2 regions of the Mesorhizobium sp. NPDC059025 genome follow, and region 1 is predicted to be linked to the other one. Evidence: riboswitches for the same ligand, from Rfam matches in the RefSeq annotation. Region 1 holds a riboswitch; the other holds the start of a gene.
The links. A riboswitch is a leader RNA that binds a small molecule or an ion and turns the genes downstream of it on or off. The one in region 1 is predicted to bind thiamine pyrophosphate.

Region 1 (9,500 bases):
CAGCGCTTTCATGGCTGGTCGGCCCCCGCCTCCGATGCTTCGAAGGAAGCAGCCACATCGACGGTGTCGACGGAATCGAGCGGCAGGTAGAGATCGCCACCGACGCGGAACTTTTCCGCCATCGCCGCCATGCCCTCCTTCTGCGCTTCGGCACGGATGTCGTGGGAGATGCGCATGGAGCAGAATTTCGGCCCGCACATGGAGCAGAAATGCGCCACCTTGTGCGCTTCCTTGGGCAAGGTCTCGTCGTGGAACGCACGCGCGGTTTCGGGATCGAGCGAGAGGTTGAACTGATCCTCCCAGCGGAACTCGAAGCGTGCGCGTGACAGAGCGTCGTCCCTAACCTTGGCGGCGGGATGGCCCTTGGCGAGGTCGGCGGCGTGGGCGGCGATCTTGTAGGTGATGACGCCGACCTTCACGTCGTTGCGGTCGGGCAGGCCGAGATGCTCCTTCGGCGTCACGTAGCAGAGCATGGCGGTGCCGAACCAGCCGATCATCGCGGCGCCGATGCCGCTGGTAATGTGGTCGTAGCCCGGCGCGATGTCCGTGGTGAGCGGCCCGAGCGTGTAGAATGGCGCCTCACCGCAGACGGCGAGCTGCTTGTCCATGTTCTCCTTGATCTTGTGCATCGGCACATGGCCGGGACCTTCGATCATCACCTGGCAATCCCTGGCCCAGGCGATCTGCGTCAACTCGCCCAGCGTCTCCAACTCGGCGAACTGCGCCGCATCGTTGGCGTCGGCGATCGAGCCTGGCCGCAGCCCGTCGCCCAGCGAGAACGACACGTCATAGGCGCGACAGATATCGCAGATCTCCTCGAAGTGCTCGTAGAGGAAGCTTTCCCTGTGATGGTAGAGGCACCACTTGGCCATGATCGAGCCGCCGCGGCTGACGATGCCGGTGACGCGGTCGACGGTGAGCGGAATGTAGGGCAGCCGCACGCCGGCATGGATGGTGAAATAATCCACCCCCTGCTCCGCCTGCTCGATCAGCGTGTCGCGAAACACCTCCCAGCTGAGGTCCTCGGCAACGCCGCCGACCTTTTCCAGTGCCTGGTAGAGCGGCACGGTGCCGATCGGCACCGGTGAATTGCGCAGGATCCAGTCGCGGATGTTGTGGATGTTGCGGCCGGTGGAAAGGTCCATCACCGTGTCGGCGCCCCAGCGGGTCGCCCAGACCATCTTTTCCACTTCCTCGGCCATGGACGAGGTGACGGCCGAGTTGCCGATGTTGGCGTTGATCTTGACCAGGAAATTGCGGCCGATGATCATCGGCTCGGCTTCCGGATGGTTGATGTTGGCCGGGATGATGGCGCGACCACGCGCCACCTCGTCGCGCACGAATTCCGGCGTGACATAGTCGGGAACCGCCGCGCCGAAACTCTCGCCGTCGCGCTGCAGTTTGGTGTGCACCGCCTGGCGGCCGAGGTTCTCGCGGATGGCGATGAATTCCATTTCCGGCGTGATGATGCCGGCGCGCGCATAAGCGAGCTGGGTGACGGCGCGTCCGTCCCTGGCCCGGAACGGCTGGTTGCGCACCGGGAATTCCGGCGTCAGCCGCTCGCCGGAGACGAAGCCATTGTCCTCCGGCTTGACCAGGCGGCCCTCGTAGCGCTCGACATCGCCGCGCGCCACGACCCATTCCTCGCGCAGGCGCGGCAGGCCGCGCTCGATATCGGTCTGCACGCTGATGTCGGTGTAGGGGCCGGAGGAATCATAGACCGTGACGGGTGGCTCGCCGGCGGTGGGATGCACGGAAATTTCGCGCATCGGCACGCGCAGGCCGGGATGGATGACGCCCGGCTTGTAGACCTTGCGCGATGCCGGCAATTCGCCAACGGTGACGGTCGGGGTATGGATATTCATGAGCGAGCCTCCTCGAGTGACGGAGACCCAGTTCGCGCATGAGGAGGAAGTGACGCTTCGCTGAATGGAATACGGGCATTCTTGCCCGAAACCGAAGCCGAAAAATGCCGGCCCGCGAAGTGTTCCCACCGTCCCTACGCCAGTATGAACTGGATCAGGTTCAACGGGTCACTGCGCGTTACAGCAGTATCTCAGCCCCTTGTCGGGACCCCCCTGGTGAGCCTCAAGGGTGGACCTCAAGCAGGCTTTTTGTCAACAGGGGTTTGAGCAGAAGGCAAGAGGACGCCAGCGCTGGACGCCCTCGGCCTTTGCGCGAAATGCGATCAGCTGAACCGGCGTTCCGCTCCATTTCCTTGTTTTGTCGTGCGATCTCAATCCGAAAGGTCTGCTACTTTTCGAGATCGTGCCCTAGGGCAAACGAAGGTTGTTTCCCTGCGCATCGAACACGTGCGGGGCTGTGGAAAAGGACAGCGGCAGCGTGTCGCCGGAACGAACCGCCGTGCGCTCCTGCGCCGGCACGATCAGCGCGGTGCCGTCCGGGGCCACGGCATAGATGAGCGTGGACCCGCCCAGATTTTCGGTGATTTCCACCCTGGCGCTGAACACCGGATTCGCGGCATCGATCCTGATGGCTTCCGGACGCAGGCCGAGCGTGACCTGGCTGCCCGTTTCCAGCGGCCGTGCAAACGGCCCGGGAATGGATTGCGGTCGCGAGAAAGCCGGGCAAGCGACCTGCATCCCATCCGCCGAAATGCTTTCCACCTTGCCGGACAACAGGGTCATTCGCGGGCTGCCTATGAAGCCGGCAACGAAGAGATTGGCCGGATTGTCGTAGAGGTCGATGGGGGTGCCGATCTGTTCCACCAGGCCGCCACGCAGGACGACAATCCTGTCCGCGAGCGTCATGGCCTCGACCTGATCGTGCGTGACGTAGATCATGGTCGCCCCGATCTCGCGATGGATCTTGGCGATCTCGACACGCATCTGGGTGCGCAGCTCGGCGTCCAGATTGGAGAGAGGCTCGTCGAACAGGAATATCTTGGGCTTGCGCACGATGGCGCGGCCGATGGCGACACGCTGGCGCTGGCCGCCGGAGAGTTGCTTCGGCCTGCGGTCGAGCAGCGGCTCGATCTGCAGGATGCGGGCGGCCTCCGCGACACGCGCCTTGATCTCGGCCTTCGGCACCTTGTTGATCTGCATGCCGAAGGCGATGTTGTCGAAGACCGACATGTGCGGGAACAGCGCGTAGGACTGGAACACCATCGCGACATGGCGATCGGCCGGATCGGCATGGGTCAGATCCTCGCCGTCGATCGAGATCGTGCCCTCGCTGGTCTCCTCGAGGCCGGCGATCATGCGAAGCAGGGTCGACTTGCCGCAACCCGAGGGGCCGACGAAGACGACGAACTCACCCTTCCCGGCCTCGATCGACACTCCCTTGACGACCTGAAGGGAGCCGAACTGCTTGGTGACGTGATCGATCCTGAGAAAGGTCATGGGGTCGAACTGCTGCTCCGGTTGTTTTGCGAATTGCCCGCGATGCGGCGCCGCTCAGCCGCGTGCCCATGCGGGCAGCCAATCGCCATGCGCCGCGATCAGCCTGTCGACGAGGGTCCATATCTGGTCGAGATCGAGCTCGGCCGCGGTGTGCGGATCCATCATCGCCGCATGGTAGATATGGTCGCGGTTTTCGGTCGTCAGCGCCCGGACGGTGAGTTCCTGCACGTTGATGTTGGTGCGGATGAGCGCCGTCAGTTGTGGCGGCAGATCGCCGACGACGGTTGGCTGGATACCGTTTGCATCGACGAGGCAAGGCACTTCCGCGACACAATTGGCCGGCAGCGAAGTGATCGAGCCGTTGTTGCGCTGATTGCCGTAGATGATCGACGGCTCGCCGGTCCAGACCGAATTCATGATCGAGGAGGCGTATTCGTGGCTCTCCTTGATGTCGATCGTGCCGGCGCCTTTCAATGTCTTGGATTCCTCCTTCCAGCGGGCGATCTGCTCGACACAGCGTTTCGGATATTCATCGAGCGGGATGCCGAATTTCTCGATGAGGTCGGCACGGCCGTCCTTGATGAAATAGGGCGTGTATTCCGCGAAGTGCTCGGAGCTTTCGGTGACGAAATAGCCGAGCCGCGTCAGCATTTCATAGCGGACCCTGTTCGGACAGCGCGGGTTCCAGTGGCTTGGTTTCGGGAAGCGCCCTTCGCGATAGCCCTGCACGAGGTCGGGATAGAGGTTGCGATGGCTGCCGTCCGCCTGGCGATGTTCGAAGGTGAGGAAGAACGCCATGTGGTTGATGCCCGCGGCGCGGTAGCGGATTTCCGAAACCGGGATATCGAGATCGCGCGCCAGTTCATAGGCAGTGCCCTGAACGGAATGGCACAGCCCCACCTGCCGGATCGAAGGATATTTCTCGGCGATCGCCCATGTGTTGATCGCCATCGGATTCACATATTGCAGCAGGATCGCGTCGGGGCAGACCTGCAGCATGTCCTCGCAGATGGCCCACAGATGCGGCACGGTGCGCAGGCCGCGCATGATGCCACCGACGCCGAGCGTGTCGGCGATGGTCTGGCGCAGGCCGAATTGCCTGGGGACCTCAAAGTCGGTCACGGTGCAAGGTTCGTAGCCGCCGATCTGGAAGGCGACGACGACGAAATCCGCCCCTTCCAGGGCCTTGCGCTGGTTGGAGTGAGTTTCAATGGTCGCATTGGCGCCAAGCGCCTGCACGAGCTTGCCGGCGACGACCTCGCTTTCCTGCAGCCGCTCGGGATTGATGTCCATCAGCGCGATCACAGCATTCTTGAGCGCGGGGCGATACAGCACATCGCCGATGATGTTCTTCATGAAAACGGTGGAGCCGGCTCCGATGAACGTGATCTTTGGGCGTCGCATTGCGGGTTCTCGATAAGATGAGGGGGATTGTGAAGGGTCCTCCGGCGTCCGGAAAGAACGCCGGAGGAAGATCCTGCCGCGGGAGGAAGCGCGTCAGGAGTTGGAGGCTCGGTACCGGTCCGGCTTCATTGTCGGAGCGTGATCTTATCCGAAAACCGGGTTCCACTTTTCGGGATCACGCTCAGAGCATGCCATTCGCCTGGTCGTTGGCTTCCTTGAGGACGGCCGCCGGATCGCCCTTGCCAAGCAGGATGTTCTCGATGGCCGTCGTCAGGATCGCCGAAATCTCCGAGGCGCGATCCGAGATGGGGAACGGGAAAGTGGTTTCCGGCGTTGCCAGTTGGACGAAGGCAGACACATCAAGTCCCTTTGCCTTATGGGCTTCCTCGGCCGCTTTTGCTGCTTCGGGACGAGCCGGGAAAACGACCCCGGATTTGCCGACGATGGTCTGGCAGTCCGATCCGCCGAGATATTTCACCCATTTCCAGGCTTCGTCCTTGTGCTGGGATCCGGACCAGATGCTGTCGGACAGACCGTTGAACATCGAGCGGCGGCCTTCAGGCCCCTGCGGCAGCGGCGCAAAGCCGAACTCGGCCTTGGAGGTGTCGCGATAGGAGGAGATGTTCCACGAGCCATCCGGAACGATGGCGGCCTTGCCAGCCGCGAAGATCGCGGTCGCGTTCAGCCTGCCGGTCTGTTCCTGGCTGAGCGCGTAGCCCTTCTTCAAGGCCAGGTCGCGCATCCAGGTCAGCGTTTCGACAAGCGCCGGGCTGTCATAACCATATTGTTTGCCCCACGGCTTATCGATCGGCTTGAAGCCGTCGGAGACAGCCAGGAAGCTCCATTGCGTCTGGCCGTAGCCATCCACAGTGTTGGTTGCCCAGCCATAGACGGCAACCCTGGACTTGTCGAAACCGGCTTCGTTACCGCGCTTGCCGTTCTGGTCCACGCTGAGGCGCGCAACGACCTTTTCGAGGGAACCGCCGTCTTTCGGGTTCCAGGTGAGGTTCCTGAGCTCCTCCTCGCTGACACCGGCATCAGCGACCATCTTCTTGTTGTAGACGAGGGCAATCGTGTCCCAGTCCTTCGGCAGACCGTATTGCCGGTCGTCCTTGTTCCAGCTTTCGGCGAGACCGGGCAGATAGGCCTTCATGTCAACCTTGTCGGCCGCGATGCGGTCCGACAGGTCATCCATCACCCCGTTCGCCAGGAATTCCGGGAAACGGCTGAGATGGTTGACGAACACGTCCGGCGCGGTGCCGGCGACAAAGGACGTGCTCAGCGTGGTCCAGTAATTGTCCCAGCTGTCTTGCTTGATGTTGATCTTGATGCCGGGATTTTCAGCCTCGAACCTGTCCGCGCACTGGCGATAGACGGGCGCCTGGTTGGCGTCCCACATGGCATAGTTCAGGGTCACGTCCTCTGCCCGGGCAAACGAGGGTGCGAGCGTGGTCAACGCGGTTGCGGCGGCAAGAACGCCTGTCAGGTTTTTTCTCATTGTCTCTCCTCCACTTTATGACCTCACGACTGGCCGGCTATTTCAGGCCGCTCGTCTGGAGCGACTCCACGATCTGCCGGCCGAAAATGATGAGCATGGCGATGACGGGCAGGATCGACAGCATGATCGCCGCCATCAGCCCGCTCCAGTCTGGATTGCCCCTGCCCGTCTGGCTCATGAAATCCGACAGCGCGACCGCCATGACGCGAACGCCGGGATCGCGCCCGACCAGGAAGGGCCAGAAGAACTCGTTCCAGGAATTGATCGACAAAAGGATCGCCAGCGTGGCGATCGGCCCCTTCTGGATCGGCAGTGCGATGCGCCAGAAGATCTGAAACTGGGAAGCCCCTTCCAGCCGCGCCGCTTCATCGAGTTCCTTCGGCGCCGACAGGAAGAACTGGCGCAGGAAAAACACCGCAAAGGGCGTCATCAGGATCGTCGGGGCAACCAGCCCGGCAAAGCTGTTCAGGAGACCGAGCTGCTTGATGAGGACGAAGTTCGGGATGAACAGCACCACGCTGGGGATCATGGTGGCGGCCAGGAAAGCGAAGAACAGCTTGTTGCGGCCCGGGAAATTCATGCGGGCAAAGGCGTAGCCGGCGAGCGCCGAAAAGAAGATCTGCCCCGTGACCGTGAGCGCGGTGTAGATGACGCTGTTTCGCAACGCCAGCATGAAGTCGATCGGCGAGGCACGGAAGGCCGACAGCTCGATCGTCGAGGGCAGGCCCATCACGCGCAGGAAGTTCCCGGGCGTGTAGGCGTTCGGCAGCAGGCTCGAAGCGCTGGTATAGACATCGGCCGGATAGGTGAGGCCGATCTTGAGCGCCATCCACAGCGGCAGCAACGATATGAAAACGAACAGGGCAAGGACGGGATAACCCAGGACGGCCTGCGGGGTGAGCTTCTTCATCGCAGGCCTCAATCCAGATCCGACTGATCTGCCCGCAACACCCGCATCTGCAGCAGCGTGATGAGGATCAGCGTGACAAACAGCACGACGGAAATCGCCGATGCGTACCCCATCTTGTTGAATTTGAAGGCATTCTCGTAGATGTACCAGAGAATGACGCGGGTCGAATTGGACGGTCCGCCCGCTGTCGCGACAGCGACGACGTCGAAGACCTGAAACGAACCGATGAGGCTGGTCACCACGACGAAGGCCAGCACCGGGCGCAGCAGCGGCAGGGTGATGCGCCGGAACATCGTCCACTCACCTGCCCCTTCAAGCCTGGCCGCCTCGTAGAGATGGGCGGGAATCGCCTGCAGGCCGGCATAGAACAGCAGCGCGGTCAGGCCCGTGTGCCGCCAGGTGGAGATGGCGGCCACCGACACCATCGCCTGATCCGGAGAGGCAAGAAATCCCTGCGGTCCGGCACCGAAGAAGGTGAGGAATGCGTTCACGAGCCCCAGGATCGGGTCCAGCATCATCATCCAGACCAGTGCTGCGACCACATTGGAAATCAGATAGGGCGCGATGATGATCGCCCGCAGCCAGACGGCACGCGCCAGCCGGTCCGAAAGCACTGCCAGCAGCAGCCCGAGCACGGTCTGCAGCGGAATGTTGTAGAGGACGTAGGCGAACGTCACCCTGGCCGAATGCCAGAAATTCGCGTCCGAAAGCAGCGTCGCATAATTGCCGAGCCCGACGAATTTCGGGGCGCGCATGAGGTTCCAGTCGGTCAGGCTGATCTCGACGGCGCGAAGTGTCGGCAACAGGTAGAAGATCAGGAAACCGAGAAACGCCGGGGCGACGAACAGATAGCCGACCAGGGCCTCCTTCCGCCGCCTCTGGCGTAGCGACACAGTCCTCGCACGTCCCGACATACGATCTCCACCCAATCGATCATTACACGTGTTAGCCTCCATGAATTTTCATTCCTAACACGTGTTAGTAATGGATAATGATGAAAACCTGTTGTTGTCAAGCCGCGTCTGCGGTTGTAGGTCATGGCAAGGGCGAAGCGACTGAACGCGCTGATGAAAAATCAGCACGACACGAGCGGCCGGAGGCAGAAGATGAATTCCAGCCGTGTGACCAGTCATGACGTGGCGCGCCGCGCCGGCGTATCGCGTGCGACGGTGTCGCTGGTGCTGAACCGCTCGGAAAGCGTGGTCCTCAGCAAGGAAACCCGCGAACGCGTGATGCAGGCCGCGGCGGAACTCGGCTACAAGCCCAATTCAGCCGGGCGCATGCTGGTGAGCGGCTTGACCGAAACCATAGGGCTGGTGGTCTCGGATCCCTCGATCCTGCTGGTCGACCAGTATATTCCGCAGGTTCTCTACGGCATCGAAAAGGCCAACCGCGAAATGGGCTTCCATGTCCTGGTCGAGGGGCTGGAGGCCCATGGCAAAGGCGGCGCCTATGACAATCTGGTGGAATCGCGGCGCATCGACGGGCTGATCGTTGTCAACCCACGCGCCGGCGACGAAGCGCTGATCTCCCTGATCGACAAGAATTTCCCGGTCGTCCTCGTCGGCTCGGTACGCCACCCTTCAGAGGTCTCGGTAACCTTCAGCACGCGCGGGGCGATCAAGGCTGCCGTCGACCATGTCGCCGGCCTCGGCCACAAGCGGATCGGTGCCATAACCTTCTCTCCACGCGGTTTCGTGGCGACCGATGCGCGATTGAGAGCGCTCGAGCGCAGCCTGCAGGAGCATGGGCTTTCGCTGGACGACGATGCGGTGCAGGAGGGCGACTTCAGCGCCGAAAGCGGCCACGCCGCTGCAACCGCGCTGCTGCGGCGCCGCCCGGACATCACAGCGCTTTTTGCGGGCAACGACACGATTGCCATCGGCGTGCTCAACGCGGCACAGGAGATGGGCCGCCGCGTTCCGGACGACCTTTCCATTGTCGGCTTCGACGACCTGCCATTCGCGCGATGGCTGACGCCGCCCTTGACCACGATCAAGACGGAGGGCGTGCGGCAGGGAACGATCGCCGCCCAGATGCTGTTCGCGCGACTGAACCACCGGCCGCTGGAAAGCAACCGTGTACGGCTCGAGCCGGAACTGGTGGTGCGCCGTTCGACGGCGCCTGCACCATCATAGGATTTTCAGGAAAAATGCGCCGGAGCCTGCGAAGCCATCGGCTCGATCCAGGCACCGAAGCGCCTGGACGCACCACCGGCCATGCTTTCGGCCGGGAACGAGCCTGGAAGGCCGGTCAGTGCGAGGCGGAGACGACGCCGTAGCCGTCGACGGCGAGGTGGTTGTTGGCTGCGTCGGCCGAGTAGATA
Region 2 (9,500 bases), on a different contig from region 1:
CGAAGGCGAGATACCGAGGCCAACATTGCGGAACACATCGAGATGAGCGAACAGGTTGTTCTCCTGAAAGACCATCGAAACCGGCCGCTCGGACGGTGCAACGCTGGTGAAATCCTTGTCACCGATCAGGACACGCCCGGAGCGAGGTGTTTCGAACCCCGCCACAAGGCTGAGCAATGTCGATTTCCCCGAGCCGCTCGGCCCCATGATGGCGGTGATTTCGCCGGCAGGAAATTCGACGTCGAAAGTGAGGTCGACCTCGCCATAGCTGAAGGTTGTCCTGTCGAGATGCAGCGACACCTCCTGTCGAGCCGGCATATCGGCGGTCATGAGGAACGTCCCTTTCCGAGCCGGTCGGCAAGCAGGATCAGCGCGAAGCAAACCAGACCCAGCAGCAGAGCCAGCCCCGCGGCATCGGCGGTACGATAGCTGCCCATGCGCGCAAGCAGAAGATAAGGCAGCGTCTGCAGGGAATCCGAACCGAACAGCGCGATCACGCCGAGGTCGCCGAGCGACAAAGCCATGGCAAAGGCGAAAGCGGTGGCAAGCGGGCGTCGCAGAACCGGCCAGTCGATCAATCTCAAGCGGGCCCAGCCGGTGATGCCAAGTTGTGCGCAAAGCCGCTCATGCCGTTCGCTGGCCGCGTCATAGGCCGGACGAATGGCACGCAGGGCGAAGGGCATCGCCATGATGGCGTTCACCGCAACGACCATGGCCGGGGCGATCGCGAAAGCGCTGCCGACATGGCGTAGCAGCAAAAACCAGCCGGCGCCGATGACGATCGGTGGCACGACCAGCACGAAGCCGGCTCCGGTATCGGTGGCATATTCCAGCAGCGACCGACCACCGGTTCTGCCACGGCGGGCAGCCAGGCCATGCCGCGCCATTGCCAAAGACAAGGAAAGGGCTGTGGCAAGCAGGGCCGAGAGGAATGCAAGTGCCGCGCTTGTCGTGACGGCCCGATGCACGGCTTGTTCGCCGACGAGGCGGACAAGATCGGATTGCACCCCGGCGGCTATGGTTGCCATCATCGGGCCAGCGACGAACAACAAGGCGAGCGTGATGAGCAAGGCGTTCAGGGCTGTCTCGCCATCACCGATCGAAAGGTAGCGGCGCGGCGCCACGGAAAGACCGGCCTCGGCGGCCGTGTTGGCGCCGAGGCGCGAAAGCAGGGCCACGACGGCGAAAGTGAGCAGGACCTGCAGCAGCGTCAGCGCAACCGCACGCGCTGGATCGAAATCGAAGCGCAACGCCTGATAGATGGCGACTTCCAGCGTGGTTGCGCGCGGCCCGCCGCCAAGGATCAGCACGATGGTGAACGAGGTGATGCACAGCATGAAAACGAGACCGGCGACACCGGGAAGCGCCTGCCGCAGCGCCGGCCATTCGATGAAGCGGAAGGCAGGGCGCACGCCCATGCCGAGTTGGCTGGCAAGCCGCCATTGGTCCGCCGGAACGGTCTGCAACGCTTCTAGGAAAAGCCGCACGCAGAGTGGCAGATTGAAGAAGACGTGGGCGACAAGGATGCCGGAGAGACCGTAAATGCCCGGCCAATCCTCGCCTGCGATCTTTGTCAGGAAAGGCGCGAAATAGCCGGCGCGGCCATAAAGAGTGAGAACCCCGAGTGCTGCAACGATGGCGGGTAGCGCCAGAGGCACCGCGAACAGCTGCAGAATGAAGTTGCGGCCAAAAAAACCGGGATGACGCGCCAGCGCTCGTGCCACGAACAATGCCGGTACGACCGACAGGCAGGTCGACAGCACGGCCTGCCACAAGGTGAAGCGGACGACGCGAAGAAGATAGGAATCGAAAGCGGCAGCCGCGCCAGAAAAATCGCCGGCGCTTTCGATGGCAAGGCCAAGCAAAGCACCGCCGATCAGGACGGCGACAAAGGTCAATGCAGCGATCCCCGCGCCGACACGTCTGTCGCGCAATGCAGCGGGGTGTGCAGCCTGAGACAATGGTTTCGCCGTCGTTCCTATTTGCTCATCACGTTGAGCCACTCATCCACCCAGGCCTTGCGGTTTTTCGCAATCTCCTCGGGAGTGAAAGCCAGGGTCTTGACCGGCTTCACCAGTTTGTCGAAGGCCGGATCGAGCGGCTTGTCCATCTTGCTGGCCGGGAACATCCAGTTGGTTTCGGGGATCACGTCCTGGAATTTCGGGCTGGTCATGAAGGCCATGAATTTCCCGGACAGCGGGTTTCTGGCGCCGGTGGTGGTGATGCCAGCGACCTCGACCTGAAGGTAATGGCCCTCGGAGAAGGAAGCTGCCTGGTAGCGATCAGTCTTTTCAGCGATCATATGGTAGGCGGGCGAGGTGGTATAGGACAGCACCATCGGCGCTTCGCCCTTGGTGAACAGGCCGTAGGCCTCGCTCCAGCCCGGCGTGACCGTGAGCACGCGGTTCTTCAGCTTCGCCCATGCCTCTGGTGCCTTGTCGCCATACACCGCGCGCACCCACAGCAGCAGTCCAAGGCCGGGCGTTGAGGTGCGTGGGTCCTGGATGGCGATCTTCTGGGTCGCGTCGCCTTCGACCAGATCCTTGAGGCTGGCCGGCGGTGTCTTCAGCGTCTCGGTGTCATAGACGACGGCAAAATAGCCGTAGTCATAAGGAACGAAGGTGTCGTCGTTCCAGCCGCCCGGCACGTCGGATGCCGCGGTTGCGCCATGCGGAGTGAACAGGCCAGTTGCCTTGGCATCCGCTGTCAGGTTGGTGTCGAGCCCAAGCACGATATCGGCCTTCGTGGCACTGCCCTCCAGCTTGACGCGGTTGAGCAGGGCGACGCCATCCGCAACCGAGACGAAATCGACCTCGCAGTCGCAGTCCGCCTCGAACGCCTTCTTGACCTGGGGGCCCGGACCCCATTCAGCGGTGAAGCTCTCATAGGTATAGATGGTCAGCTTGTCTTTCGCGGTCGCCGGCAGCGTGGCGGCAGCGAAAGCGAGAGCGGAAACCAGGACAGACAGAGTTTTGCGCATCGGCGCCTCCTTCACTTCGTGACAAGGGAACTGGCGCTTTGGCTAAGCGTCTAATCCCTCCGCCGGTACAAACCGGATCAGGTTCAGCGGGTTGGCTTTTCGCCTCTCAGCCGGTTCGCGAAGCCGCGATCTGGCACCCCGTTAGAGCGGCCTGAGACATAGAGCGGGCGACGGTGGCGCGCAAGCGTTAGTTTGCCGGATGAAACGGGCAGGCTCCGCACGCCCTTCCGTTTCCGCATAGGGGCTGGTAAGGGCGACGCCCATGAGCACATTCACCCTTCTGCTTGGCGGCGAGGTCATCCAGACGCCGCGGCTCGAAGCCCAGGTCGCCGGCACGCGCGTGATCGCCGCCGACTCCGGCATCCGGCATGCGGATATGCTGGGGCTTACGCCTGAGCTGTGGGTGGGGGATTTCGATTCCGCACCAGCTCATTTGCCGCCGCATCTGGCGAAGGTGCCGAAGGAGCGGTTCCCGGCCGAGAAGGATTCCACCGATGGCGAGCTCGCCGTCTCGATTGCGCTTGATCTCGGTGCGGCGAAGCTGAATCTCGTGGGTGCCTTCGGCGGCGCCAGGGCCGATCATGCCTTCCTGCATCTGGCTCTGGCGCTCAGCCTGGCCGAACAGGGGACAGACGTACTCCTGACCAGCGGTGCGCAGGAAGGTATTCCGGTTCTGCCTGGCCGGACGGCGGCTTTCGATTATGCCGAAGGAACGTTGTTTTCAGTGCTTGGCTTCTCGAAACTCACCGGGCTCACGATCAAGGGCGCCAAATGGCCACTGAATGCGGTGGAAATGCCTTTCGGTTCGTCCCTCACCATCTCCAATGCGGTGCAAGGCAAGCTCGAAATAGCGCTCGGCACTGGCCGTGCGCTCCTGCTTGCTCATCCTTACCCACTTCCCGAAAGCTGACATGGCGCCGCCCCTTCTCAACCTGACTGGCATCAAACTGACCTTCGGCGGCACACCTTTGCTGGATGGCGCCGAACTCGTGGCCTCTCCCGGAGACAAGATCGCGCTGGTCGGCCGTAACGGTTCCGGCAAGTCGACATTGCTCAAGATCGCCGCCGGCATGATCGAGCCGCAGGATGGCGAGGTGTTCCGTCAGCCGACGGCAACCGTGCGTTACCTGCCGCAGGTTCCAGACATGGACGGTTTTGCCAGCGTGCGTGCTTATGTCGAAGCCGGGCTGGGGCCGGCCGACGATCCCTATCGCGCGACCTACCTGATGGAGCATCTGGGGCTCACCGGAGAGGAACGCCCTGCCGATCTTTCCGGCGGCGAAGCGCGGCGGGCCGCATTGGCCCGCGTCATGGCGCCGGAACCCGACATCCTGCTGCTCGACGAACCGACCAACCATCTCGACCTCGCCGTCATCGAATGGCTGGAAGAGGAGCTGGCGCGCACCTCCTCAGCCTTGATCGTCATTTCCCACGACCGTCGTTTCCTGCAGCGCATCTCGCGTGCCACGGTCTGGCTCGACCGCGGCCAGACACGCCGGCTGGAAAAGGGCTTCGGCCATTTCGAGGAATGGCGCGATCAGGTTCTGGAAGAGGAGGAGCGCGACCAGCACAAGCTCGGCCGGCAAATCGTGCGCGAGGAGCATTGGCTGCGCTACGGTGTGACTGCACGGCGCAAACGCAACATGCGCAGGCTCGGCGAATTGCAGTCGATGCGCCAGCGTTTCCGCAGCCATCGCGGCGCAGAAGGCACCGCGACGCTGGTGGCCAGCGACGCAGCCGAATCGGGCAAGCTGGTGATCGAGGCCAAGAACATCGAGAAGAGCTTCGGCGATCTCACCGTGGTGAAGGATTTTTCGACCCGTATCCAGCGTGGCGATCGTGTCGGCCTGGTCGGTGCCAACGGCGCCGGCAAGACGACCTTGCTGAAGATGCTGACCGGGGAGACGAAGCCCGACGCCGGCACGGTGCGGCTGGGAGTCAACCTCGAGATCGCTGCTCTTGACCAGAAGCGCGAGGCCGCCGATCCGGATGAGACGCTGTCGCATTACCTGACGGACGGGCGTGGTGAAAACCTCGTCATCAATGGCGAGCAGCGCCATGTCGTGTCCTACATGAAGGACTTCCTGTTCAAGCCGGAACAGGCGCGTACGCCGGTGCGTGAACTTTCCGGCGGCGAACGGGCACGGCTGCTGCTGGCCCGCGTCCTGGCGCGACCGGCGAATCTGCTCGTGCTGGACGAACCGACCAACGATCTCGACATGGAAACGCTGGAACTGCTGCAGGAACTGGTGGCGGGTTTTGCCGGCACGGTCATCCTGGTCAGCCACGATCGCGATTTCCTCGACCGTACGGTCACCAGCGTGATCGCGCCCGACGGCGGTGGCCGTTGGGTGGAGTATGCCGGCGGCTATTCCGACATGCTGGCGCAGCGTGGCGGCACCAAGCTTGAGGACCGCAAGGCACGCAACGGCCAGTCCGCAGAGCCGAGAGCAGAGAAGCCACGCGCGGAGGTGCCCAAGGAGACGGCCAGAAAGCTCTCCTTCAAGCAGAAATTCGCCCTGGAAAATCTGCCGAAGAAGATCGAAGCGGTGACGGCATCGATCGCCAGGCTGGAAAACAACATCGCCGATCCGGCCTTCTACGAGCGCGACGCGGTTGGCTTCCAGAAGACGATCGCGGCGCTCGACAAGGAACGGGCCACACTCGCCGCACTCGAGGAAGAGTGGCTGGAACTGGAAATGCTGCGCGAAGAACTGGAAGGCTGAAGCGCTGTTCGGCTGATGCATCCTTATTCCGACAATCGGCAAAATCCGGCATTGATCTTGGCGGGGCGGATCGTGCTACCGTTGGCGAGTATTCGTTGGCCGACGGAGGAGGAGTTTCCATGGCAGAACCGACCGGGTGGCGTCACATGTCGAGCGCGCCGAAAGACGGCAGCCGGGTTCTGGTTACGGTGAGATCATCCGAGCAGGGACCTGCGGAAGTCGACGTCGCCTATTGGGCGAGGGCCGACCAGTTCGGCATGGAAGGATGGCGGGCCAATGATTCCTATCCCGGCCATATGATCGAATATGCCGATCCCGAATTGAAATGCTGGATGCCGTTGCCGAGCGCCAACGCGAACACGAGTGCGCTGGCCGATATGCCGAGGCCCTGGGAAGGCAGCGAAGAGGAACTCTACGGCTCGGGCATCTAGGCCGCGAACCCACAAAAGCAGCCCTCCGGTGTCGCGGATGTCGACATGCGGGTCGACTTCGGTACCTGGCATCTGCAACAGATTTTTCGCTTGGAAATCAACGACGCCGTCGCATCGCGAAACCTGGTATCCCGGCGACACGACGAAGCTTCAAACTCCTCTTGACTTAGAGTGCACTCTAACCGGTAGCTTTCTCTGCGTCGTGACGAAAGAAGGCGTTGATGAAGATTGGCGAGCTGGCAAAGCGTTCGGGACTGTCTGCCCACACCATCCGTTATTATGAGCGGATCGGGCTGCTTCCCCATGCCGACAGGGACCAATCGGGCCAACGTGATTACGACGCATCGATCCTGACCTGGATGGAATTTCTCGATCGTCTCAAGACGACCGGGATGCCTATACGGGAAATGCTGCGTTACGCGGCCTTGCGGGAGCGCGGCGGCGACACGGAAGCGGAGCGCGGCGCATTGCTCGAGCAGCACCGTGAGCGTGTCCGTGCGCATGTGGCCAAGCTGCAAGCCTGCCTTCTCGTCCTCGACACCAAGATTGCCGGATATGCCGGCATGAAACAGAGGATGAAGGACTATGACGCATCAATCCCCGGACGTCAGCGAAAGCCGGCTGGACCGCGGCAAGCGGGCGCTCGCTGAAATCGACGGCGAAGCCGGCCACAAGGTTATTGCCGCTCTGGCCGACGTCGCTCCCGATTTCGCAAACTACGTGTTCGAGTTCTCGTTCGGCGACATTTACAGCCGCCCTGGCCTCGACCTGCGCGCCCGCGAGATCGCGACCATCGCCGCGCTGACGGCGATCGGAACCGCGACCCCGCAACTGAAAGTCCATATCGAGGCGGGGCTGAATGTCGGGCTGAGCAAGGACGAAATCACCGAAATCATGATCCAGATGGCGGTTTATGCCGGCTTTCCCGCGGCGCTCAACGGGTTGTTTGCGGCCAAGGAAGTCTTTGCCGCCAGATTTCCCGTCCAGGAGGGCGAAGCGGCATGATTGAAGCTTCTCCGCTCCAGAGTATCCCGGCTCTCGATCCCACGTCATCGATCATGCTTAATGGATCGTATCTGGATCCCGCCCGGCGCGTAACCACATTTGCTGGATATATTATGAAGTACTTTCACAAGGCTGTGACGTTGGTATAGCCTGATACAAAGCTGAGAAATCCAGTGCGTATCAAGGTGTTGCAGGCATGCGTATTCTTGAAGCTGGTTTTGGCTGTTTCAGGCGCGAGGGACCCATTTTCCTCCTTTGCTGCCGCTTCATTTCGGCATCGCTGATCTGCATCTTCGCTTTCGGCACGCTGACGGCATCCCCGGCGCTGGCCGACGAGTGCTCATCGCTGGCGCGCCAGATCCGCAGCAGCGGCAGTGGAGGCACCAATCCGCAACAGGCCCAGCTGCGGCGACAGCTTGTCGCCATCCAGGCACTCGAGCGGCGGCGGCAGTGTTCGGGCAAGGGCTCCGGCGGTTTCTTCGACCCCTGTGGTGACCTTGCGCGCATGCGCGCCGATGTGCTGAGGCAGATGGCGTCCGCAAGCGGAGGACGCGACGCATCCGTTCTGCAGGCTCGTTACATCGCGCTTGGCTGTGTGCCGGAGCGACGCGAACGGCCGGCGCGCGATACCGCTTCGGGTCCGATGTCGATCGGCGGTGCTTCGATGCTCTATTGCGTGCGGCCCTCGGACGGCTATTTCTTCCCGGCACCGAAATCGCAGTTCGCCAGGGATACAGACCTGAAGGAGACCACTGACCAGTGCCGCTTCATCTGCGATGATCCAGGCATGGAGGTATTCGCCCTGACCGATCCCAGCCTGGAAACCGATGAGATGGTCTCGGTCGCCGAACGCAAACCCTACAAGGATCTGGCGACGGCGTTTCGTTACCGCGACGCCGCGGCGTTCAAGAGCTGCGACCTGCGACGTTACTACAGCCGGGTCAGCGAAATGCGCGCACGCACGGTAACGCCGGGCAATATGGAAAACGCAGTCATTCCGCTACCAGCGGGGAGGCCGGAACAGAACGTGTCGGAGCTATCGGCTGTCGGCGCGATGAACGGCAATTTACCCACGCCCCTGGCCTTGATGGAAGAGCCTGCAATCAATCGAGCCGTGCGCATCGTCGGACCGGCCTTTCTGCCGAATCCTTGAAGACACCTGCCAGTCTTTTCGGGCAATCGGAGCAATGCAGCCGCCGCACGGCAATCTCGTGCTGTGTCATAAACGAATTGAACGGCGGCGGCTGACGCCAATGCTTGATGTCGCCGTTATTTCGTCCCACATCGGTCAGGATGAACAGTGACGCGCGGGAGCATGATGGTGGTGTGCTGTGGGGCTTGACCCCATCGCTGATCCTGCATGCGCTTATCATCGCGCTTCTGGTCTACGGTTCGTCGAGGCTTCCGCAACAGCATCCGGACGATGGAGCGGTCAGTGTCGTCATGGTGCCGCCGCCCGAACAAGTGAAGCCGGAACCGGTTCCGCCGCCAGAGACCAAGGTCGAAAAACCGCCGGAACCGAAGGTCGAAAAACCGGTCGAGCAGAAAGTCGAAAAGCCGTCCCCGCCGCCGTCGTCCATCGAAGAGCTGAAGCCTGTTTTCCAGTACGGAGCCAAGGATTCCGGTCCAAGGCGATCCCTGGACGGCAACAGCGCGCAGGAAAGCTCGGCGTCGCCGACGAAGACAGAAGATCCGAAGCAGCCCGGTGGCGTGAAAGACAGCGAGAACAAATCCGCAGCTGAGCCGGAGCGCCAGAAACAGGAAGACACGGCAAGCAATCGCGAAGCCATTCAGGATGCAGCGAAGGATGGGAGTTCAGCGAAGCCTGACCAGCCAGAGGCCAAGGCGGCGGGTGCCGATGAACAGGAGGCCGTGACCGATGGATCCGGCGAAATCGAGCTTCCCGTGGCTGCAGCGGCGCCACAGCCCAGGCCGGCAAGAGGGCCGAAGCCGGCAAGCGCCGGCCCCAAAAAGTCAAGTTCCGCGGATGTGGCCGTCGCCGCGTCGCAAGGATATTCCAGCCTTCCGGGTGTCAGGCGGCTCTATTCGCAAGGCGCGACCGGCGATCCCTTCGCCGGGGCCTCGATGGACGGGGTGCCGCGTGATCAACGGGCGGGCAAGCTTTGCGCAAGTGCATTGCAGCAGCAACTTCTCGACGAAGGTTACTTTCCCGGATTGCTTCCATACCGTCTGCTCAAGTCGGGCAATGTCCTGGACGTTCCGGACGCCACCTTTCGCACGCGAACGGCATGGTACAGGGTGAGCTTCAGATGCGAGGTCGACGCCAATGCGACGCGGGTGTTGTCCTTTGTTTCCCGTACCGGAGCTCTTGTCCCGCAGGCTGAATGGGCAGCCCTC

Region 2: another riboswitch for thiamine pyrophosphate. It lies ahead of thiB (thiamine ABC transporter substrate binding subunit); the one in region 1 lies ahead of thiC (phosphomethylpyrimidine synthase ThiC).

The regions. Positions count from the first base shown of each region.
Region 1 covers NZ_JBHYIM010000014.1:71,932-81,431, forward strand. Annotated here, with positions in the region: gene thiO (glycine oxidase ThiO) at 1-12, opposite strand, end outside; gene thiC (phosphomethylpyrimidine synthase ThiC) at 9-1,865, opposite strand; TPP riboswitch at 1,979-2,090, opposite strand; gene ACFWYE_RS26150 (ABC transporter ATP-binding protein) at 2,274-3,362, opposite strand; gene ACFWYE_RS26155 (alpha-glucosidase/alpha-galactosidase) at 3,417-4,766, opposite strand; gene ACFWYE_RS26160 (ABC transporter substrate-binding protein) at 4,948-6,264, opposite strand; gene ACFWYE_RS26165 (carbohydrate ABC transporter permease) at 6,302-7,174, opposite strand; gene ACFWYE_RS26170 (carbohydrate ABC transporter permease) at 7,183-8,088, opposite strand; gene ACFWYE_RS26175 (LacI family DNA-binding transcriptional regulator) at 8,281-9,312, shown strand; gene ACFWYE_RS26180 (hypothetical protein) at 9,428-9,500, opposite strand, start outside.
Region 2 covers NZ_JBHYIM010000004.1:309,745-319,244, forward strand. Annotated here, with positions in the region: gene thiQ (thiamine ABC transporter ATP-binding protein) at 1-330, opposite strand, end outside; gene thiP (thiamine/thiamine pyrophosphate ABC transporter permease) at 327-1,961, opposite strand; gene thiB (thiamine ABC transporter substrate binding subunit) at 1,979-2,980, opposite strand; TPP riboswitch at 3,018-3,131, opposite strand; gene ACFWYE_RS12815 (thiamine diphosphokinase) at 3,243-3,890, shown strand; gene ACFWYE_RS12820 (ABC-F family ATP-binding cassette domain-containing protein) at 3,892-5,706, shown strand; gene ACFWYE_RS12825 (hypothetical protein) at 5,826-6,137, shown strand; gene ACFWYE_RS12830 (MerR family transcriptional regulator) at 6,359-6,787, shown strand; gene ACFWYE_RS12835 (carboxymuconolactone decarboxylase family protein) at 6,723-7,142, shown strand; gene ACFWYE_RS12840 (DUF2865 domain-containing protein) at 7,339-8,295, shown strand; gene ACFWYE_RS12845 (DUF930 domain-containing protein) at 8,436-9,500, shown strand, end outside.